Regions from separate parts of the Alteromonas sp. 4NH20-0056 genome, predicted to be linked through region 1. Evidence: predicted binding sites of a transcription regulator. Region 1 holds the regulator's gene; each other region holds the start of a gene.
What was found. Region 1 encodes FNR, which switches genes on or off when oxygen is low (the NO sensors DNR and NnrR bind a similar motif). Its sites were predicted from a motif close to TTGATCTAGATCAA; they were not measured.
Positions count from the first base shown of each region.

Region 1 (7,671 bases):
CAAATTTTCTTGTGAGCCGCACAGGTTGCACGGAATAATAGGGAATTCCGCTATTTGGGAATATTTTGCAATGTCATTTTCAGTACAGTAAGCGAGGGGGCGAATAACAATATGCTCACCGTTGTCACTAACCAATTTAGGTGGCATTGATTTCAATTTACCACCATGAAACATATTCAAAAAGAACGTTTCCAACATGTCGTCTCGGTGATGACCGAGCGCGATTTTAGTTGCACCAAGTTCTTTTGCAGTGCGGTATAAGATACCGCGACGCAGTCTCGAACACAGTGAGCAGGTTGTTTTTCCCTCAGGAATTTTGTCTTTAACGATAGAATAAGTATCTTCTTCGACTATCTTGTATTCAACACCAATGGTGTCTAAATACTCAGGAAGAATATGTTCGGGAAAGCCTGGCTGTTTCTGATCGAGGTTAACCGCAATAATATCAAAATGAATAGGCGCAATTTTCTTTAAATACATAAGGATATCGAGCATGGTGTAGCTGTCTTTTCCCCCTGACAGGCACACCATTACTTTATCGTTATTCTCAATCATTCCAAAATCGCTAACGGCCTTGCCTACATTGCGGCGAAGACGCTTTTGGAGTTTATTGAAACTGTATTTTTGTTTGCTCTTTGCCGAAGGCGTTGTGGCAAGCCCCGCACGTTCTGCGCTTAGATTCATAGTGGTTAAAACTGCTTAATTCAAAACGCCACATTATACAGCAATTATAGCTACAACAAAGCGTGAAGAAATTAACGAGGGGCATAATATGATGTTGTTACAACGGCGCTGTTATTCAACCCATATTACCCCTTCGCGAGAGGGCTAACAAACCCTTCCGGTTTAACGGCGAGTACGTCGCACTGCAGTTTGTCGATAACATGCTCTGCCGTATTGCCAATCAAAGCGGCTGAGAAACCCGTTCTTCCAACCGTACCGATGATCACAAGTTCAGCGTCTTTCTCTTTTGCCAGCTGCGGTATGACTTTTTCTGGCACCCCTTCTTTCACAAAACAACGGGATTCATGAATGCCGTATTTAGTGGCATGTTTTATCATTTCCTCCTGATGATGGTTTTTAACTGCATCGTAGTACTGTTCGGGGTCAAACTCGGGGACTTCTATTGCAATGTTAAGCGGCGTGGACGGAAAGCTATTCACTAAGTTAACGTTACCGCTCAATAATCTCGCGTAATCACCAGCGATGACGGTGATCTTTTCATTTAATTGCGCGTGTTCTTCATCTTCGGTCCCAACATTAATGGCCGCGATTATTTCACCATCCTCCGGCCAATCGTGATCTTTGACAAGTAATACCGGGCACGGGCTTTTTCTTAAGAGGTGCCAATCAGTAGGAGTGAATATAACAGAGACGAGATCGTCATGTTTCTTAGTAGCTTTCACCACTAAATCGATGTTGTTGTCGATAGTGTAATGAATAATGGATTCGTACGAACGGTTACACCATTCAACCACGATATCAACATTAGCGATATTGAGATTCTTAAGGCTATCGGAAAACCATTTGGCGTGATCTGCAGTGACAGCATCGCGCATGGCCTCGCGTTCTTCGGGGCTAAGCATCGTTGTCATGTCATACGACAGGTCGTAAACCACGAGCAAGGCAGTTACTGTTGCCCCGGTTTTTTCTGAAAGTTCTAAAGCACGCTGGAGGGCGGGGTGATCTTCACGTTCTAAGTCGATAACGGCTAGTATGTGCTTGTACTCAATCATAAATTCTCCCACTAGAGCAGTTGGAACATTACTATGATTTAAGTGTAATAGGTATTTCTTAAAATGTTACTTGTTTCAGATCAAGGGACGTTTAATTCTCATTATCCGTTGCACACGATACTTGGGCCGCTCAACACACTTAAGCGGCTATTGATTGAATCGAAGTCGAGAATGCTGATAAGTCTACCATCGACTTTAATTAACCCTTCTTTTTGAAAACGGCTGAGTAAACGGCTAATGGTTTCTATGGTGAGGCCTAGATAGTTACCTATCTCGTTTCTTGTCATAGTGAGGTGAAACTCTCTATGAGAGAAACCGCGTTCTTCAAAACGCTGCGACAAATGATTAATGAAGTAAAGTAAGCGCTCTTCGGCAGTGCGTTTGTTCAACAACATTATCATGTCATGGTCTTGCTTAATTTCAGCACTCATAAAACTCATGATCTGTTGACGTAATTTAGGAAATTGCATCGACATTTCATCAAGTGTCTCATAAGGAAGCTCGCACACCATTGCGGTTTCTAACGCTTGGGTGTAGCTGGGGTGGCGGTTTTCTCTAAGTGCATCAAAACCAATGATGTCACCAGGGAAATGAAAACCAATGACCTGTTCTTCGCCATCTTGATTTGTGACAAAAGATTTAAAGGAGCCCGTTCTAACAGCAAATAATGAAACAAACTTGTCACCAGAATTTATCAGCGCATCGCCTTTATGTAGCGGCTTTTTACGTTCGATAATATCATCGAGAGACTCAATCTCTGTTTTGTTTAACGCAACCGGTAAACATAAATGACTAAAGCTACAATTTTGACAATGTATTGAAAATTGGCTTCCTTGGCTCATAGTTTGCTCCGAATATTACATTCATCTTTTTTTGTGATGTTACTACTTTCGTTAAAAGATTGCTCGATAAATTAATAAAATCGCATACATCAATAACACACACGCAATAAGTTGGCGTGTTACGGCGTGTTTAAACCCACGTACCAGATAATCAACACTATAACTCGCAGCAATCAGTGTTGGTAAGGTTCCAAGCCCAAAAAACAACATAATCAGCGCGCCATCGAGAGGGCCGGATGATGCGAGAGACCATGTAAGTGTTGAATAAACCAACCCACATGGCAGCCAACCCCAGATGAATCCGTAGGGAAGGGCGTGTAGTGGTGTAGCAAAAGGAATAAAGCGTTTAGAATAAGGTTGAATGCGTTTGAATATACCTTGTCCTATCGACTCTAGCGCAGTAAGACCTTTGTACCAATTGCCTAAATACAACGCTAACATAATGAGCATGACGCCACTGAGTACCGAAAGTATGGTTGGTGCGTGGGGAAATGAGCGGGTTAACATACTACCAATTGCGCCGGTTAACGCGCCAGCGATGGTATAACTTATAATTCGGCCCGTATTGTACATAAGCGTAAACGGCAGTGGCGAAGCGTGTGAAGGACTTCCCATACGAAGTGCAACAACAATGCCGCCGCACATCCCGACGCAATGAACACCTCCAGCGAGACCGATAAGGAACGCAGAAAGGAGATTAAAATCTGTCATTGTTGCTCGCTATCTTGTTGAATTTTTTTCCGTTGTTCAGCCAACTTCTTTTCTTCAGGTGGAAGGTCATCGTCAAACAGAATACTGTAGCCTTGTCGGTCTAAGTCTTCAAATTGATTTGATTTTACCGCCCAAAAAAAGATAACAATGGCCAGTGCAACGATGATGATGGCAACCGGAATTAGTACATAAATAATGCTCATGCTGTTATCTCAATAAACGGGTTGAATTAGTCACAACAATTATACTGCTTAGCGACATGCCGACCACCGCCATCCACGGCGACAATAAGCCAGAAACCGCGAACGGAAGAATAATTAGGTTATAGCCAATGGACCACGCAATATTTTGACGTATTTTAACTTTAACACGCTGGGCAACATCCATTAGCAAAGGAACTGACAATAAGCTATCACCCAGCAAAATAACGTCCGCAGCGGTTCTGGCAACATCGGTCGCGTTTCCAACCGCTACGGCAACATCTGCACTGGCCAGTACGGGCGCGTCGTTAATTCCATCGCCCATCATCAGCACGCGTCGTCCATCAGCTTGAAGCTGTTTAACACGTTCGTATTTTCCCGCTGGTGAAAGTCCGCCTTGGGCGATAGACACCGGCAGGTTTGCAGTTAATGCGTCTACGTTACTTTGGGTATCACCACTTAATACGATGAGGTCATTCTTTTTAAGTAAATTGAGCGTGTCAGCTGCGTCTTTTCGCAGTGAGTCGCTAACGAGGAAGGCGGCAATTAATGTATCGCCCGCGCACAAAAATACATTGGCATTAAAAGGGATATGATCGAGGGCGGGGAAGCCGCAGAACGACGCCGTTCCCATAGTAAACTCGGTATTGTTGATGCGCCCAGTAATACCATTACCCGGTGAGACGGCGAATGCCTCTACTGAAAACGCAACTTCACCGTCAAACGCCTTAGCGATAGGGTGCTCAGAGCGAGACTCTAGCGCAGTAGCAAGCTTAATTACTTCGGTTTCATCAACCCCTGTCGCTATCCAGCGTTTGCTTATAGTAAATTTACCTTCGGTTAATGTACCGGTCTTATCTAAGCAAATTGTATTAATGTAGGTAAGCTGCTCTAGCGCATCTGCACGTTTTAACAATACCCCTTGCTTGTTGAGTTTTGCCATTGCACAAGTTAGGGCAGATGGCGTTGCTAAGCCAAGGGCGCAAGGGCAGGTTGCAACAAGCACAGAAATAGTAATCCAAAATGCTTGGTCGCTGCCAACGGCATACCAATAGCCATAGGTGGTAAGTGAAATTAATAATACTGCTGCAACGAAATAACGAGAGAAATTGTCAGCCAGTTGTGCGGCCTTTGGCTTTGATGCCATAGCACTTGCTTGCAGGCGAACAATTTGATTGACCAGCGCATGTTTAAGGGTTTGAGTTACCCGTACGGTCAATACACCGTCTTGGTTGATCGTACCGCCATAGACGTGGCTATCTGTAAATTTATGAATGGGCTCAAATTCGCCAGTCAACATAGACTCGTCAACCGATGCGTTTCCTTCAATCACCGTACCATCAATGGGTATGGTTTCCCCCGCCTTTATTAGCACGATATCGCCAACTGAGAGCTGTTTCGCTAAGCATTGATGGACCTTTCCATCAGCACTAAGCTGTGTTGCCGACACTGGAATGTATTGTGTCATATTTGCAGAAATTTGAGAGGCACGGTGCCGGCTCCTGTGCTCTAGGAAACGACTAAGCAGCAAGAGAAAGATAAACATGCATATCGATTCAAAATACACTTCACCTTGCTCAAGGATCGTAGAACGCAGCCCAGCGAAATATGTACCGAAAATAGCAATGGTAACGGGTACGTCCATATTGACGGTTCGAGCGCTTATCGCTTTTACCGCACCTAAATAAAAGGTGCTGCCGGAATACAACACAACAGGCGTGGTTAGTGTGAGCGCAATCCAATAAAAATATTGCTTGGTTTCATGCTCAATGGCACCGAACCAGTCAAAGTACAAACCGGCCATAAGCATCATGACCTGCATCGTCATCAATCCGGCGAGGCCTAGTTTCTTCAGAAAGGTTTTTTGTTCGCGTTTATAGCTGGCTTCGTGTTCGTCATATTGAAACGGAGACCCGTTATATCCAATACGCTTCAAAGACGCTAAAATCTGACTTAGCTTTATATCGTCGGGGGACCACGTGACAAGTGCTCTACGCTCCTGCACATTAACCGCTACCTGTTTTATACCCACCACTTTACTGAGTTGTTTTTCTATCAACCACCCGCACGCGGCGCACGTAATACCCTCTAACGTTAACTGAATTTGCTTATGTTTCCCCTCATCAAAAACAAACTCTTCCTGTAACGCAGGTTCATCAAAAACGGCTAAGGTATCGAGCTGCGACAGAATAGCATCATCGGATTTTTTTGCAGGCTCGGTACGAAACTGGTAATAATCCTCAAGGCCGTTATCCACGATCGCTTGCGAAACAGCTTGGCAACCGGGACAGCATAGGCTTCTTACTTGACCGAGAATGACCGTTTCGTAATGGTGGGTGCGGTCGTTCGGAAGACCGCAGTGATAACATGTGGTTTCAGTCATTACGGATTAAATGTGAACACACCAGAGTAGGGAAGCTGGACAATATTTTGGATTTTCCAGCTTTCGTCGATAGGCGTTAGCGATATACGCCATTTACCGCTCAAATCTTCTTCAATAAAACCACGGTATTTGCCACTCGCATCACGTGTCAGCAATACATCCACATCTCGATCTTCAAGTGTGACATGGTAAAAGGCCAGCTTTACGGCATTACCGTCTTGCGGGATACCAGAGTGAAAGGTTAGCGTAATGCTGCCTTTATCTATCATAAGGTCGGTCGTGATATTTTTCTTTTTGGCAGCAGCAACCTTATCAAGGTTAGCATTTATCGCTTTTCCTTCTTTGTAATAATCGTCGACAACAAGGCTGTCTTCTGTAGACACGGCTAAATGAAGAAGTACGCCGCCCATAATAAGTGTGATAACCGGTACCGCAATAAGAAACCACGGCCAAAACTGTTTATACCAAGGTGTATTCATGAACTACTCATATTCGCTAAAAAGAAGAGGAGACAGGTAAAGTGTCTACGTGTTTATTTTCTCATAAAAAAAGCCCCGTGGTAACGAGGCTTTTTGTGATATTTAATGAATTAAATCATTAATCATTTGAAAGGCTGTAAACATAGGCTGCAACTACGTGTATTTTATCATCACCCAACGTTTTCTTGAATGACGGCATTACACCATTACGACCGTATGTAAGCGTTTCTGTTACTGCGCGGTGGCTTCCGCCGTATAACCAGATGTTGTCGGTAAGGTTCGGTGCACCAAGCATTTGGTTTCCTTTCCCGTCCATGCCGTGACATGCTGCGCATGCCGCGAAGCGTGCTTTACCGGCCTCAGCTTTCTGAGGATCGACATCTCTTCCGCTTAGGCTCAACGCATAGTTAACGACTTCATCGATTCCGTCTTCGCCCATCGCATCTAACCAAGCTGGCATTGCTGCTTTACGACCTAACGTTAAGGTTTCAACAATCTTGGCACCTGAACCACCGTACAACCAATCGTTGTCAGTAAGGTTAGGGAAGCCGCCATTTTGACCACGTGCATCAGAACCGTGACACTGAGAGCAATTTTGTAGGAACAAACGTTGTCCCACTTTATTCGCTTCCGGGTCTTTGGCTAACTCTTCAACGGGTACCATCGCATACGCTTCAAAGATCGGGTCAAACTGTGTAGCTGCAAAGTCGAGCTCACGATCATACTCGACCAATTTACCTTGCTCTTTTGCGTCAATACGAGCTTGAAGCGACTCTTCAAGCGATTGCACATTTTGGTTAGAGCTTCTCCAGCCCAATAGGCCTTCGTACGCACCCAAGCCTGGGTAAAGCGCAAGATAAATAAAACCCCAAACGATGGTCATGTAGAACATGATTGTCCACCAACGAGGAAGCTGATTATTTAGCTCCTCGATGCCATCGAACTCGTGGCCCATCGACTCACCTTCTGGAACACCCGTCTGGTTGGATAAACACCAGCGCAGAAGGAAGTAGCAACCAATGATCAACCCAAGGGTTATCACTGAAATCCAAATTGTCCAAAACATACTCATGAGTTCAAGACTCCTGCTAATCTTCTTTTGATTTTTCTTTTTCTTCGTCTGCAAACGGTAAGTTTGCGGCTTCATCGAACTTTTGTTTGTTGCGGCTGCTAAATGCCCACCAAACAACGCCGATGAAGCTAACAAAGACGATGACAGTAAAAATGCTGCCTACAATTCCTTGATCCATATTATTTCAAATGTGTGCCAAGAGATTGTAAGTAAGCAATAAGGGCTTGCATCTCTGATTTACCCTGTAC
Region 1 is NZ_BAAJLS010000005.1:300,719-308,389, reverse strand. It holds gene ttcA (tRNA 2-thiocytidine(32) synthetase TtcA) at 1-684, opposite strand, end outside; gene uspE (universal stress protein UspE) at 810-1,736, opposite strand; gene fnr (fumarate/nitrate reduction transcriptional regulator Fnr) at 1,838-2,578, opposite strand; gene AC27EZ_RS11785 (sulfite exporter TauE/SafE family protein) at 2,630-3,289, opposite strand; gene ccoS (cbb3-type cytochrome oxidase assembly protein CcoS) at 3,286-3,492, opposite strand; gene AC27EZ_RS11775 (heavy metal translocating P-type ATPase) at 3,497-5,872, opposite strand; gene AC27EZ_RS11770 (FixH family protein) at 5,872-6,351, opposite strand; gene ccoP (cytochrome-c oxidase, cbb3-type subunit III) at 6,470-7,423, opposite strand; gene AC27EZ_RS11760 (cbb3-type cytochrome oxidase subunit 3) at 7,440-7,601, opposite strand; gene ccoO (cytochrome-c oxidase, cbb3-type subunit II) at 7,603-7,671, opposite strand, start outside.

Region 2 (7,671 bases), on a different contig from region 1:
TCTTTTCCGGTGCCGGTTTCACCCTGAAGAAGCACGGCGATATCAGACTTTGCCGCACGATTTATCTTGTTTAACATCGTCTTAAATGCTGCAGACTCACCAATCATCTTACCTTCTGACGGGTTGTTAGAGGCGAATGCAAGCTTGTCCAATATTTCTAAGTAGCCTAGGAGTTCTCCGGTGCTGTCATGCACCGGCCGCATAAGAATGTCACAGTAACTTTGACCTTGATTAGTAGAGTGGATATGTACAGTACTTGCACTTCTTCCTGTCTCTTTGCATTGCGTCATAGGACAGGTTTCACCGCACTGATCGCACGGCTTAGTTTTGTTATGTGAAACGGTGAAACATTTGCTAAAGCCGGGCTTTATATTGACCGGGTAGGTGTCGCGATAAGGCGTATTTACGGCTTCGATAATATAGTCTTGATTGATGAATATGGCAGGCTTGTCAATCGCGTCTATCATTGCTTGAACAATAGCAATATTCACAACCAGCTTTCCTTTATCAAAAAACGTAATACAAATATTGAGATTACCATAATGGCACAACACTTGTTAGTAAGAGGTTAGGATTAGCCCAAGGAATGGGGTAATGGGATTTATTAAGAGCAGGAAAAATAACGTCCTGGCCTTCACTTTCAAAGGTAATTAAATGAAAAATTTTACGTTAATCGCGTGCCTCAGTGCAGCAATAGTAAGCGGTCATAGTGTTGCGGTAACAGTTCCATCAGAGAAAGTGAATGAAGCTAGAATACATGCAAAAGCGCTAGGTGGTGCGCTAAAAGCAACCTTGAAACAAGCGATTCAAACCAATGGGTTGGAAGAAGGCATTCATGCTTGCCGTCTTAGCGCTGGGCCTATTGCACAAGAGCTAAGCATTAACGGGTGGCAAGTAGGGCGCACGGCACTAAAAGTCCGTAATTCAGATAATGCGGCCGACGCGTGGGAGCATGAGCAGTTGAATGCGTTTGCACAAGCACTAGCATCAAACGTACAAGGTCCACTAGAGGCTATTCAGTACAATGAAAACACCGGCCAAATGCGGTATATGTCTGCGATTCAAACCGGCCAAGTATGCACTGCTTGTCACGGCAACGCTATATCACCAAGCGTTCAGCAGGCTATTAATGCTGCTTATCCTGACGATCAGGCGACAGGATTTGACGTAGGCAGTTTACGTGGTGCGTTTACCCTTACCTATTCGCCATACAGTGCGAAAGAATAGGGGTATAGCTTCCCGCGCTTCGCTTAGTTACTTAGTAAATATCTTTTCGTTTTTGAATATGTCTGTGCCATTTTTGTCTCTCAGCTGCCATAAATGGCTCAAAAACTATTTTCTCACCTTGCGATAGATCAAATCTCTTCTTTTTTTGCCATGAAATAATGTGCTCGTACAGTAAGGAAATGGAAGCATTCCTCGTGTCGCCGTGACTTTTTCGTTCTATGTAGTGACGCTGGCACAAAGCATGCTCATGAGCTTACTGATTACTAGCTTTACGCTAACTACACATTAATAACTGTTGATAGCACATACCTGTGCGATAAGAAGGGAGAAGTTCCATGAGCGATACGTTAATAGAACTATCGCGGTGGCAATTTGCGTTAACCGCAATGTTCCACTTTATATTTGTGCCCCTTACATTAGGGCTTAGCTTTTTGCTTGCCATCATGGAGTCGGTGTATGTGATGACGGGTAAAGAAATTTACAAGCAAATGACCCAATTTTGGGGCAAGTTGTTTGGTATTAATTTCGCTATCGGTGTTGCTACTGGCCTCACCATGGAATTCCAGTTTGGTATGAACTGGTCTTACTATTCTCATTACGTAGGCGACATTTTTGGCGCACCGCTTGCGATCGAAGGCCTGATGGCGTTCTTTTTAGAGTCAACGTTTGTCGGGTTGTTCTTCTTTGGTTGGGACAAAATGACCAAAGTTAAGCATCTTATGGCAACGTGGTTAGTCGCTATTGGTTCTAATTTCTCTGCGCTGTGGATATTAATTGCAAATGGCTGGATGCAATATCCGGTAGGCGCTGAGTTTAATTTTGAAGCCATGCGTATGGAAATGACCAGTTTTGCTGAGGTTGTGTTCAACCCAGTGGCACAGGTGAAATTTGTGCATACCGTGTCAGCAGGGTATGTCACTGGCGCCATATTTGTTCTTGCCATTTCAAGTTACTACCTACTTAATCACAAGCATATTGCGTTTGCTCGTCGTTCTTTTGCTATCGCAGCAAGCTTTGGTTTAGCTGCTACGTTGTCAGTCATTGTTTTAGGCGATGAAAGTGGTTATGAACTTGGCGATGTGCAGAAGGTTAAGCTTGCCGCTGTTGAAGCCGAGTATGAGACACATCCTGCACCCGCTCCATTCACAGTATTCGGTATTCCGAATGATGAAACCGAGACAACCGACTATGCACTGCAAATCCCTTGGGCAATGGGCATTATTGCTACTCGGTCACTTACCGAAGAAGTAAAGGGAATTAAAGCGTTAAAACGTGAAAACGAAGTGCGTATTCTTGATGGCATTAAGGCCTATGAGGTACTTGACGCTGTGCGCAATGGCACTGCCTCACCAGCGCAACGTGCAGCTTTTGAAGCGCATAAAGACAGCCTTGGTTATGCCATGCTTCTTGAGCCTTTTACTGATGATGTTTCCAACCCTAGCGATACTGCGTTACAACAAGCCGTTGATTACAGCATTCCGCCTGTTGCGCCGCTATTTTGGAGTTTTCGTCTAATGGTGGCATCTGGGTTCCTGATGTTGGCGTTATTCCTTTGCGCATTTTACTACAGCACAAAGCATAAAATTACCCAGCCTCGTTGGTTACTTAAAGCGTCGCTATTTAGCTTACCTTTGCCATGGATTGCCAGTGAAGCAGGATGGTTTGTGGCTGAATACGGTCGCCAGCCATGGTCTATAGCCGAGGTGTTGCCTGTACATGCCTCAGCGTCAAACCTTGCGATCAGTGACATCGTTACAACGTTGGTGGCATACAGTACATTCTACACCGTGATGTTTATTGTGGCGTTTTACTTAATGAAGAAATTCGCCAAAAAAGGCCCTGTTCCGCCGGCTCCAGAGCAGCCTGAAACAGATATTACCCTTATTGATTTAGAGACTAAGGGAGCAAACGCATGATTGATTATGAACTACTCCGTGTAATCTGGTGGTGTTTGGTTGGAGTGCTGCTTATTGGTTTTGCCGTCACAGACGGATTTGACCTTGGGGTGGGCGCGCTACTTACACTTATTGGTAAAAACGATAAAGAACGCCGCGTAATGATAAATACTATTGGCCCGCATTGGGATGGTAACCAGGTGTGGTTTATTACAGCCGGTGGCGCCATTTTTGCCGCATGGCCCATTATTTACGCCACCGCGTTTTCAGGGTTCTATTTGGCGTTAGCGCTGACATTAATTGCACTATGGATGCGTCCTATTGGTTTTGATTATCGCAGTAAACTGCCTAACCCGCAGTGGCGCAAAGCGTGGGACTGGGCCTTATTCGCTGGTGGCATCATTCCATCACTGATTTTTGGCGTGGCATTTGGCAACTTGTTGCTAGGCGTACCATTTGAAATGGACAGTACGCTACGCTCAACCTACACAGGCTCGTTTTTTGGTTTGTTAACGCCTTTTGCACTCGTGAGCGGCTTGCTGTCGGTAGCGATTTTGCTTAATCATGGCGCAACATGGCTTCAGATGAAAACCGATGGCTTTATTGCAGTGCGCGCTCGGGCGGTCTCTGTGGTGTTAAGCCTAGTGGGTGTTACCTTATTCATATTAGCGGGTGTGTGGGTGGCCTTTGGTTTAGATGGGTTTGTGATCACCTCAACGGTAGATACGCTTGCTACATCAAACCCACTTAAAAAAGAGGTAGCTATAGAGGCAGGTGCATGGATGAATAACTACCACGCATACCCCCTTATGATAATTGCACCAGTGTTAGGTATTGCCGCGGGATTAGCCTGTGCATATTTCTCTAAGAGAGGAAATGCGGGACTTGCTTTCGTATCTAGTGCGCTGTTCATTGCCGGTGTGATTTTAACGGCAGGCCTTTCAATGTTCCCGTTCTTGATGCCAAGTATCACCATGCCGCAAGCGAGTTTGACAGTTTGGGATGCCACTTCAAGCCATCTTACGTTGAACGTGATGTTTATTGTTGCCTGTATCTTCGTACCCATCGTGCTTAGCTATACCGCATATAGCTTCTACGTAATGCGTGGCCGCATTAAAAACGACGACTTAGATCAATCTCACACAATTTATTAAGGAGACGATGATGTGGTATTTCGCTTGGATATTAGGTGTGTTACTCGCATGTTCATTTGGCATTATTAACGCCATGTGGCTAGAGTCTACGGAAAATATGGATAGACCCGAAGACGCTGAATAATCCACGTTATTGAATAGAGGTGAAGCAATAGCTTCACCTTTTTAACCTGAATGATTACAACGGTAACTTAGCAGTGATAAAAGAAAAAAATGCTTATCGGCAAACACTTACTCAATGGGTGAGTGAAATTGATGAGGCGCATCAGCTTGGCATGCGAATGTCGCTTTTACAGTTCACCCTGGTTAAGTGTTTGTCGCTTTTTTCTTTAATTATTGGGTTCTACTTTTTCTCGCTTATTGTTCACGAGTGGATAGTAAATAAGACAGCTGTAAGTGTATCCATAAGCGTGTATTTGGCAATTAGCTTAGCAATAAGTTGGGCGTTACAAGGTGCTTTTAACCACTTATCTACACGCTACAAAATGACCTTATTAACGGCGCTAGAGCGTGCCCTGCAACAAGCTTTTGCAGCGCGTCAGCATGCGTTGATTAGACAGCACTCAACATTTTACTGGCAGGCAGTTTGGTTAACGCAATTACAGGCGCTCGCCGACTGGGCATGTGAATATCGTGTTCAGCAGACAGTTGCAGCCATTGTGCCTTTGTTAGTGCTTACGGTTATTCTTTATATCAATGCGGTGATTGGAATAGGGCTACTTATCACGCTTCCTGTTGTTCCACTTTTTATGATTATAGTGGGTAAGGGCGCCGCTACTCTTCATAAAAAGCATTTTGTTGCCTTAGAACGCCTAGGGGGAATGTTCACCGACCGTTTAACGGCATTACCCATGTTAGCCAACTACCGCGCTCATGATGCGCAAACATCGTTATTGTCACAAGCCAGTGAGAATTTGAACAAGCGGACAATGAATGTGGTTAGCGTCGCGTTTTTATCAAATAGCGTTCTCGATTTCTTCGCGACATTATCAGTCGCACTTGTTGCGGTCTTTATCGGCTTTACATTACTGGGAGAGATAAACGTTGGGCCGACTATTTCACTGCATGAAGGCTTATGGATGTTATTAACAGTACCGTTACTGTTAAGTGAAATGAAAAAATTAGGACAGGTTTATCATCAAAAAGCACAAGCTGAATCAGCACAAGAGGCCCTCGCTTCGCTTTTTTCAAAATCCGGGCATTCCTTGACTCCAACTTTACCCTCAGTTGTTTCGCGGCACAGTGAAAGCGCATTGACGGCGTTTACCGGCTGGCACGCAGCGTCGTTCGATGTGCCTGACCTATTGCATGGTGAGGCGATGCACATTGCTCCCAAAGATCATATTTTGCTGAGTGGAGCGTCAGGTAGCGGTAAAACGGTATTACTAGAAGCTCTCTCACAACAACGTGAGGCTTCTCACTCGCTGCCTTGTAATACGGTGTGGCTTACTCAAACGCCTGTTATTTTGCCGTCTAGTGTGCGAGACAACTTGTGCTTAGATGATTCCTATTGTGACAAAGTACTTACCGACACATTGCACCGCGTAGAGCTTGGAGATTGGTTAGCCGCCTTGCCTCATGGGCTTGATACAAAGATGACTGATTATCCGGCATTATCCGGTGGTGAAGCGCAGAGACTGTCGCTCGCCCGTGCGTTGCTTCGTGATGCAGAGGTCTGGTTGCTTGATGAACCAACAGCACACTTGCCTGATAGCCAACACCATCGGTTATCGTCACTGATTTATTCGCTCACTCAACAAAAAACGCTTCTATGGGCATCGCATAAAGCGCTTCCTGCACAGTGGTTTTCTCATTTTTGGACAATTGAAAACAAAGAGGTGTTGGTATGAAAACGCAAAAGGCCGAGCCGTCTTCTGACTCATCAATACGGCCAGCTTACCTCACGCTTTTACTGGCAATGCTACATGGTGTGGCGGGCTTAAGTATTTTGGTCGTCTCTTCTTGGTTTATTGCCATTAGCGCAATCGCGCCTATTGGTTTTAATTATGTCATTCCCGCTGTTGTTATTCGCGCATTTGCGCTTTTACGGATTGCCTCTGGTTATGCGAGTATGTGGGTAGGTCACAACGACTTGCTCACCAGAATTTCGACTACACGCCTTGCGGTATTTTCTCAGTTAACCAATAGTCGATTAGATGAAAAAGCACTTACGACAGAGGCCTTAGCCCACCATACGGAAGAATTAGCCTCGAAATGGATTGCATGGATATCGCCGCTTTCAAGTGTTCTTTTTATCTTTTCCTCACTGTGTGTAGGCGCTTCCTTACTCGAGTTGCCAGGCGTAAATGTACTTTGGGCATTGTACGTTTCATTTTTAGTGTTAATCGTGTGGCAGGGGATGGGAGCACTGACTCTTGCAAAAGCACACACTCAACACGCAGGACATTTTCGCGATATCTCGTCTCAGTTCCTTAATGCCAGCGCCATTTGGCATTTAAAACACAAAACGCCGCAGGGTGATGCGACCACGTTAATGAAAACGCCGAGCGCGAGTGACGTGTGGAAAGTGCACGCTCAACAAAAGCAGAAAGCGCAACGCGGTGCGTGGCTATTTCAAGGCATCGCGTTTCTACTCGTAGTGATTATTTGTGCCTTTGCTTCACCTGCGTTTTTCGTGCCCATTGCTGTTGTGGTTCCAATGGTTATTTTAGCTGCTCCAGAGTGGGCGTCGGGCGCATTTATTGCCATTAGCAAATATGCACATTACCAACAAAGCAAAAAGGCACTTCAAGCACTTAATACGCGCCCACTACACCAATTAACATCCCCTCCTTTACGCGAAGAGCTAGTATTAACCGCGTTTAAAGCGGACGACAGAGCTATGCCGGCGCTCACTACGTCGTTGCCTGCCGTTGGTTTGGTTACCGTCAGTGGTGAATCTGGTTGCGGAAAATCCTCATTATTACAAGCTATGGTAGGGTTGTTGCCGTCAACGGGGTCGCGACATGTTGATGGTAATATAATTAATGCAGGCCTTGTCGATAAATGGTTATACGTAGAGCAAACTCCAATCGTGTTGTCAGGCAGCGTTGCACTCAACCTTAACCCAGCGAACGATGACATAACAAAAGATGATATGACATCGTGCTTGCAAGCTCTTGGATTAACGTCGTTGTTACCGTTAACGACATGGGTAGGAAAGGGAGGGCGGCCCTTGTCTGGCGGTGAGAGTAAACGGCTAGTACTGGCGCGAGCGCTGGTTGCTAAACCTCACGTCTTGTTACTTGATGAACCATTTGAGGGGTTGGATCCTGTGTCACAGCGCAGGGTTTGTGAACGACTTAATGAAGCTAGCGAACATTCGTTGGTAATCGTGGCCTCTCATGTTATTCCACATCGTCTTAATGTGTCGACTGAGATTGTCTTGACTCCCC
Region 2 is NZ_BAAJLS010000004.1:286,207-293,877, forward strand. It holds gene AC27EZ_RS09915 (sigma-54 interaction domain-containing protein) at 1-467, opposite strand, end outside; gene AC27EZ_RS09920 (Tll0287-like domain-containing protein) at 655-1,227, shown strand; gene AC27EZ_RS09925 (cytochrome ubiquinol oxidase subunit I) at 1,563-3,143, shown strand; gene cydB (cytochrome d ubiquinol oxidase subunit II) at 3,140-4,276, shown strand; gene cydX (cytochrome bd-I oxidase subunit CydX) at 4,287-4,400, shown strand; gene AC27EZ_RS09940 (ATP-binding cassette domain-containing protein) at 4,474-6,126, shown strand; gene AC27EZ_RS09945 (ATP-binding cassette domain-containing protein) at 6,123-7,671, shown strand, end outside.
Region 2: AC27EZ_RS09925 (cytochrome ubiquinol oxidase subunit I) is a predicted target of FNR. The motif match lies at 1,346-1,359, and genes of this name have one in related genera.

Region 3 (7,671 bases), on a different contig from region 1:
CAATGGTGTATATCGCCATTGTAATTTTGTACTTAGTTGCGAGCCGTCGGTACGGTTATTCGCATCAGTCGGCAACCCAGTAGTGACAAAATCGGTTCCATCGTAGTCATTGTTGTACGCTACCGTTCTAAGCGCCGCAATAAACGTGTGAACATCGGTTACTGAATAATTAGCATTAACGCCTGCGGTTACGTTTTCATAGCCATCGTCTTCACTTCCCATGCGGGATATATTATCGCCATCGGTCACAAAATAATTGGCATACGCGTTCACGCCAAGATTGTCGAACTGCGAGGCCGAATTCACGCTACCGCGAAAGGTATCTTGCGTGCCGCCTGATAGCGAAAGCGTTACGTCTGCATCGTCGTTGCCATGCTGGCCCGCTCGTGTGGTTATGCTGAGCACGCCACCAATAGCACCACTGCCCCATAAAGCACTTTGTGGCCCTCTTAACAGCTCAATTCGAACGACATTTGCAGTAGTAAGGTGGGCTAAGTCGATAAGACTCCCTTGACCAATATCGTTCGCTATCACGCCATCGATAAGTACTAGCAAGTGATTGGTCTCGCCGCCTCTGACGCGCATTTCCGTTAAACCACCAGGGCTGCCTGACTGCGATAAGCTTACACCAGGTAATCCTCTGATAAGTTCAGTTAATTGCACGGCACCAGATGCATTGATGTCATCTTCTGTTAACACTGAAATCGACGTAGGAATTTTTGTAATGCTTACGGGTATGCGTGAGCCTGTAACAGTAAGGGTTTCAACGTCTTGTTGCTGCGCAGCTGCATGATTAAACAGGCAGGATAAAGTAGTAACGGCTAGGGCCGCATTAAAGCGTTTTGTGAGTATTGTCATGATAGTTCTCGCAATGTACTCCGCCCGAGTACATGGGTGAATGAATGGCAGCATAGCTACCGTAAGGCTTAGGCCGGTATCCGGGCTCACTCACCAATACATGGATCTTTTACCTTCCCACCGCAAAATGACACTGTGCGGCAGTGGTGTTTAAAAGATAATACACACGTGTGTATTGAGTTTACCGTTGCGGGGGCAGCATCAGCATTTCACTGATTTCCCGTTTAACATCGCGACATGCTTTTTCAATCAAGTCAGGCATAACACACCATAAAAATGACAAAAAATTCACTTGCAACGCACCAAAGCGGCGAGAAGTATATATAAGTGACTGAATAATAGCGAGGGAAGGCCTTATGCTAAAACGTGACAAGTCATCACGTTTTACATTAAGGCCTTTACATTATGTACGTAGTTAACCGTGCGAGGGAATTAAAAGCCGAGTTTCAACGGCGGCTCTTGCATGGCTGACATTTGTTCTTTCAGTGATAAAATTTGGCCTTCCCAATATTTATCTTCTGCAAACCAAGGGAAAGCGCGAGGAAACGCGGGATCTTCCCAACGTCGAGATAGCCACGCCATGTAGTGGACCATTCGCATGGCTCGCAGCGGTTCTATTAAAGAAAGCTGTTTCGTGTCGAAAGGGTGGAACTCTTCATAAGCTTCGATAAGGGTATCGAGCTGTATTAGTTGCTGCTGCCTATCGCCACTTAACATCATCCATAAATCTTGAATGGCTGGCCCCATTCGGCAGTCATCTAAGTCAACGAAGGTAGGCCCGTCGCGCCACAATATATTGCCGGGGTGACAATCACCATGCAGGCGAATGGGATTAGAACAGGAGTAAGCGCTTGTCGCTTTTTTAATAACAGGGTGCATGATGGCGAAAAAAGCGGTTTTCAAATGTTCTGGCAATAAGGTGCTGTTTTCAAGCACGCGCAAGGGCTCATCAAGATAGCTTGTTACATCTACTGCTGGACGCGTGCGAAAAGGTGTCGCTTGAGAAACGCGGTGTATACGCCCGATAAAGCGTCCCATCCACTCTAACTGGTCTAAATTGTCGTTTTCAAACTGGCGGCCACCTACTGATGGAAATACCGCAAAACGATAGTCATTGTGTTGATGCAGTGTTTTCCCGTTGATGGCCAATGGCGCGACGATGGGAATTTCATTTTCTGCGAGTTCATGAGCAAAGTCGTGCTCTTCTTGAATTTGCTCGTTGCTCCAACGGCCTGGCCGATAAAACTTGGCTACGTAGCGTTTTGTGTCGTCGGCTAAGAATTGATATACCCGATTTTCGTAACTATTAAGCGCGAGTAAACCGCTTTCAAGAAAAATGCCCTGGCTTTCCAGGGCATCTAATATGGTATCTGGGCTAAGCCCAGAAAAGGAAAAGTCTGTCATCGATATAGGAACTTCGTTGGCTCATCTACCGTAATAACGTCACCGTCTGGCGTGGTCGTTGTTACGCTAATCTGAATTTCTGTTACCACATCTTCCAGATTATACGGGTCGGTTGCAACCGAAATCGGTGTACTGTACAGCTCGCCCCCAACAACCGTCACTTCTTGTTCACCATAATATGAATAGTCGGGTAGCCCTTTCACACTAATCTGGTATGTACGCGTTTGCTGAGATTTATTGAGTACTTTTATCGTGTAGACATTTTCAATCAAGCCTTCGTTTGTCTCGCGATAAAGAGAATTACGATCGCGTATTATGTCTACTTCAAGCGTGCTTCTAAATAAAATATTAGCCACGAGCAGGCCCGTCATAATCACTAATACAATAAAGTAACCGATTAATTTGGGGCGAATGATATGGGTTTTGCCGCCTGAAAGCTCTTCTTCAGACGTAAAGCTAATCAGCCCCTTAGGGTAGTCCATCTTTTCCATGACCCCATTACATGCATCGACGCAGGCCCCACAGTTGATGCATTCGTACTGCAAGCCATTTCTAATATCGATACCTGTTGGGCATACTTGAACGCATAAATTACAGTCAATACAGTCGCCCAAACCTTTTTCTTTCACTTGCTCGTGACTAAGCTTTCTTGGGCGAGGCCCCCGAGCTTCCCCACGTGTTGCGTTGTACGACACGGTAAAAGTGTCTTTATCAAACATAGCCGATTGGAAGCGTGCATATGGGCAAATATGCGTACACATAATTTCGCGCATATACCCTGCATTTCCATAGGTACAAACTGCGAAAAAGATAACGGAGAAGCCTGCGGCGAAACTGGTATTAAACGTAAAGAAGTCGATGAAAAGCGTACCAATGGGCGTAAAATAGCCGACAAATGTTAATGCAGTAAGTAAAGCAACACTTACCCAAGCCGTTTGTTTAAGCGTTTTTCTTATAAACTTATCGGCATCCATTGGGCGGTCATCAAGCTTTATACGCTTATTTCTTGGCCCTTCTATCTTTTCCTCAAACCACGTATAGATATAAACCCAAGTGGTTTGCGGGCACATAAAACCGCACCATACTCGGCCGGCGAATGTGGTGACAAAAAACAGCGCGAAGGCCGAAACAATAAAAATATAGGCAAGGAGCGTTAAGTCTTGAGGCCATAAGGTAAGGCCAAAAATAGTAAAGCGCTGTTCAATAATGTCCAATAATACCGCTTGTTGCCCGTTATATTGAATCCACGGAATAGCAGCAAACAACCCAAGAAAAATGAGCCCGAAGAAACGACGAAAAGACTCGAGAGGCCCTTTAACAGCGCGCACATAAATTCGACTTCTTGCGCTTTGTCGCTTCCCTTCGCGCTTTGGCTTATGGACCTTAACCGGCGTGACATTTTTTACCGGTATTTGTTCATTCATAGTACTACCTTAGCTACCTACAACTGCTGTTACTGCGCAGTATAACAGTACGCACATGCGCATGTTTAATTTAGATCAAGAATGTTAAGCATGATCTAAATTATTTGGCTTTCAGTCAATACTGAAAGTTCAGAAATTAAGTTTTTTAATAGTTGGTGTAGGAATAGGGAGGCAAGCGTGCCTGTGAAAATGAACGAAATAGGCGTGAATGGGTCTATAATTATACGTGATTGTTAAGATAATTGACGCTTTCGATACCATGGTATAGTTATTGTTATTATCTAATAAATGATAATGCAGTATGCTTTAACGTCGACCAGTCTTGTTTTGTAAAGGAAGGAAATGTTACGGGCTTTTATTGTATTCGCAGAAATCGTGGTGCTAATTATCGTTTTGCGTTCGTCATTTGTTCAATATCTTTTTTCTGATGCGCAACGCGTCGTGTCAGGGTGGTTCGTGACACTTGCAGAAATGCCCGAACAGAACGAGTTAGAGGCCCTGCGAGAGACGGTAAAGCAGCGTCTTCCTCCACTAAGACCCTATCAGGACAGTTATTTGTCGGCGATCACGGAAAATAAAAGTACGTTGAAACGATTCAATACGAAATACTGCGATGGCAATGACATTAATCCCAACTTTACGGGAACCAGCAGAGCGCAGCTTTGTCTTATTATTAAACAATCTCCCTTGTTAGGACGTACTGATTGATATGTGATGATTTGATAGCATCACGTTAATCATAGGCTAGCGTCTATTGTTCACCGTGTGCGTGGTGCGCGCAGCGAAAAGAGTGAGGAACATTATGTCATTGTCAAAAAAGGGCACAGTAACATGCAGTGCTGTGCTGCTTCTCCTTGGAACTTATGTGTCCGGAACATCTGCAGCAGAAGTCAAGATTACGTGGGAAAAGCCAGAATCGTTTACCGACGTTAGGCCCTCTAATGAGTCGCGTAAGCGCTTTCGTGAGCGGACGTTGAATGAGTTAGAGGCGCATATTAATGAATTAGCGTCATCATTGCCTGAACACTATGTGTTGTCTATGACAGTAACTAACCTCGATCTGGCAGGGCAAGTGTGGCCAGCGCAGTTTGTCGGTATGGGGAATAACGTAGGTAACGACGTAAGATTAATCCAACGGGTTGATATTCCCCGCATGAACTTTACCTATTCGTTGAATGGCGAAAATAGCAAAGTACTAAAGGAAGATGACGTTAAACTAAAAGATATGGCGTTTCTAGAGAGTCATACACGTAGGCGAGCCAACGAAAATTTAGCCTATGAAAAAGCGATGTTAGATGCCTGGTTTAATGATACCTTCGCCGAACATGTTATGAAGCCTAATAGCTAATACGGTTAATGCGTAGGTTGACATGCAGCCATAAAAAAACGCCGCGATGATAATTTATCATCGCGGCGTTTTTACTGCTCTAGCTATTATTTACAAGTAGTCAAATTCACTGCCTGAAACGGCAAGCGTACTGTCAGGGCCCGCGGTGTACGCTGCTTTATGTGCGTCACGACGAGGCATAATACGCTCAATGAAGAAGTCTCTCGTTTTCTTCTTAGACGACGCTAATACCGCATTATCTCCTGATTCGGCTTTGTCCGCCATGCTATACCACAGCACACCTAGAAGTGAATAGGCGCTGTAGGCAAGGAAATCATTCGCTGCCGATGCAGCCGTGGTTCCGTCCATGCCTAGACATGCTTTAGAAGAGGTATGCCATTCATCTAATACTGTTTGTGCCGCTTGTTTTGCGTCAGCATCGTTGATGTCGTTAACCAATTCGATGAACGCCTGATACGTTGCTTCCATCATCTGGCCGCCGTCACGAGTCAGTTTACGACCAATCAAATCAAGCGCTTGAATACCATTGGTTCCTTCGTAAAGCATCGCGATACGAACGTCACGCATAAGCTGCTCCATACCCCATTCACGAATGAAGCCATGACCACCAAGCACTTGTACGCCTAAACTGGTCGTTTCAAGACCCATATCGGTCATGTAGGCTTTACAAATTGGTGTTAAGAATTGAAGCACTTTTTCCGCGTGCTCTTGTTCTTCTTGTGTGCCGAGCTTTTCGATATCCATGTACTTAGCATACAGAAGCGACAATGCACGAGAGCCTTCAATTTGAGACTTCTGCGTGAGCAACATGCGGGCAACATCAGGTTGAAACACAATCGGATCGGCTTTTCCGTCAGGGTTTTGTATACCTTGTGGCGCGCGAGATTGAACACGCTCACGGGCGTAGGTAAGTGCACCTTGATACGACGCTTCAGCAGCCCCTAGACCTTGAAGGCCAACTTGGAAGCGTGCGTCGTTCATCATAGTAAACATGCATGCCAAGCCTTGGTTCTCTTCACCCACAAGCCATCCAGTTGCACCATCGAAGTTCATGACACAGGTCGGGCTCGCCTTTATTCCCATCTTGTGTTCGATACTACCTACTGACAGGCTATTTGCTTCGCCTGGTTCGTTGCTGTCATCAAGCAGCAGTTTAGGTACAAGGAACAAGCTAATGCCTTTCACGCCTTTTGGCGCATCAGGCAAGCGTGCAAGCACAAGGTGGATAACATTGCTGCTCCAGTCTTGATCGCCAGCGGTGATAAAGATTTTATTACCGGTTACTTTATAGCTGCCGTCAGCCTGCGGCTCGGCTTTTGTATTAAGTAAGCTAAGATCTGTACCCGCATGAGGTTCAGTCAGGTTCATGGTACCTGTCCATTCGCCGCTAATTAGCTTTGCAAGATATTTATCTTTCAGTGCTTTACTCGCGTGTTTGGTAACGGCTAATGTCGCGCTCTCGGTCAGCATGGTCGTTAAACGCCAGCTAAGGTTAGCTGCGTTCAGCATTTCATGAACTGGCACCGCCATGGTATAAGGCAAGTCTTGTCCATCGTACTCTGCGGTACCTAGCATCGCATTCCAGCCGTTGGCAACGTACTCTTGATAGGCGTCAGCAAACCCTTTTGGCGTAGTAACTTTTCCATTCTCAAGTTTACACCCTTCTTCATCGCCTTCGCGGTTTAAAGGGGCAACAACATCAAGCGCAAACCTTGCACCTTGTGCAATAATTTCGTTAGCTAAATCACTGTCGAAGTCGCTAATACCTAGCTTTTCATAGTGAGCATCAAGTCCAAGCCACTCTTTTAGTAAAAACTGAAAGTCAGCGGTAGGGGCATAATGTAAAGGCATGGATGACTCCTTTTTCAAACGGGTGTTTTAATTTTTCCGTATTATAGCCTTAAAAAGCATGTTCAGAGTAGCCCGTTAACGGAAACTTAATAATAAATATAGGTGATAATACCAACAGTATTTTGCTTTTCGTCGGTTCACTGGCATCCTATTGCCATTATTTTGAATTGCTTGCGACAAAGCACAATGTCAGCGCGCATTTGATGAAGGTGAAAACGTGGAAAAAAACACACCTGTTTGTATCGTGACCGGGGGAAGCTTAGGCATTGGTTTAGCCGTTTGTCAGACGTTTTCACGGGAAGGCTATCATGTGGTGAATCTCGATTTACGAGATTTTGAAGCCACACCAATGCGTTGTGAGTGGAAGGCCTGCGACGTGAGTCGTGTTTCTGATGTTACGGCGGCTATCGACGATGTTGTTGCTACGTATGGCAGGGTAGATGCACTTGTTTGCAATGCGGGTAAGCATGTTTCAGCCACTATCGAAGAGACTGATGAAGCGTTGTTAGATGCGATATTTAGCCTCAATGTTAAAGGCGCTTATGCCGCAATAAAAGCGACGTTGCCGACAATGAAAACGCAGCAAGGAGGTGCCATTGTTGTCATGGGCTCTGATCAGTCTTTTATTGGGAAGCGACACTCTTTCGCCTACGCGTTGACTAAATCTGCGCTAGGGTCAATAGCAAAGACCACAGCGTTAGACTATGCCCCCTATAATATTCGGGCAAATGCCGTGTGCCCCGGCACGATAGAGACCCCGCTTTTTCATAACGCAATAGACAACTA
Region 3 is NZ_BAAJLS010000001.1:719,047-726,717, reverse strand. It holds gene AC27EZ_RS03220 (TonB-dependent receptor plug domain-containing protein) at 1-858, opposite strand, end outside; cobalamin riboswitch at 913-1,147, opposite strand; gene AC27EZ_RS03215 (serine/threonine protein kinase) at 1,291-2,262, opposite strand; gene ccoG (cytochrome c oxidase accessory protein CcoG) at 2,259-3,686, opposite strand; gene AC27EZ_RS03205 (hypothetical protein) at 4,029-4,394, shown strand; gene AC27EZ_RS03200 (DUF3016 domain-containing protein) at 4,489-5,034, shown strand; gene AC27EZ_RS03195 (acyl-CoA dehydrogenase family protein) at 5,125-6,885, opposite strand; gene AC27EZ_RS03190 (SDR family NAD(P)-dependent oxidoreductase) at 7,103-7,671, shown strand, end outside.
Region 3: ccoG (cytochrome c oxidase accessory protein CcoG) is a predicted target of FNR. The motif match lies at 3,752-3,765, and genes of this name have one in related genera.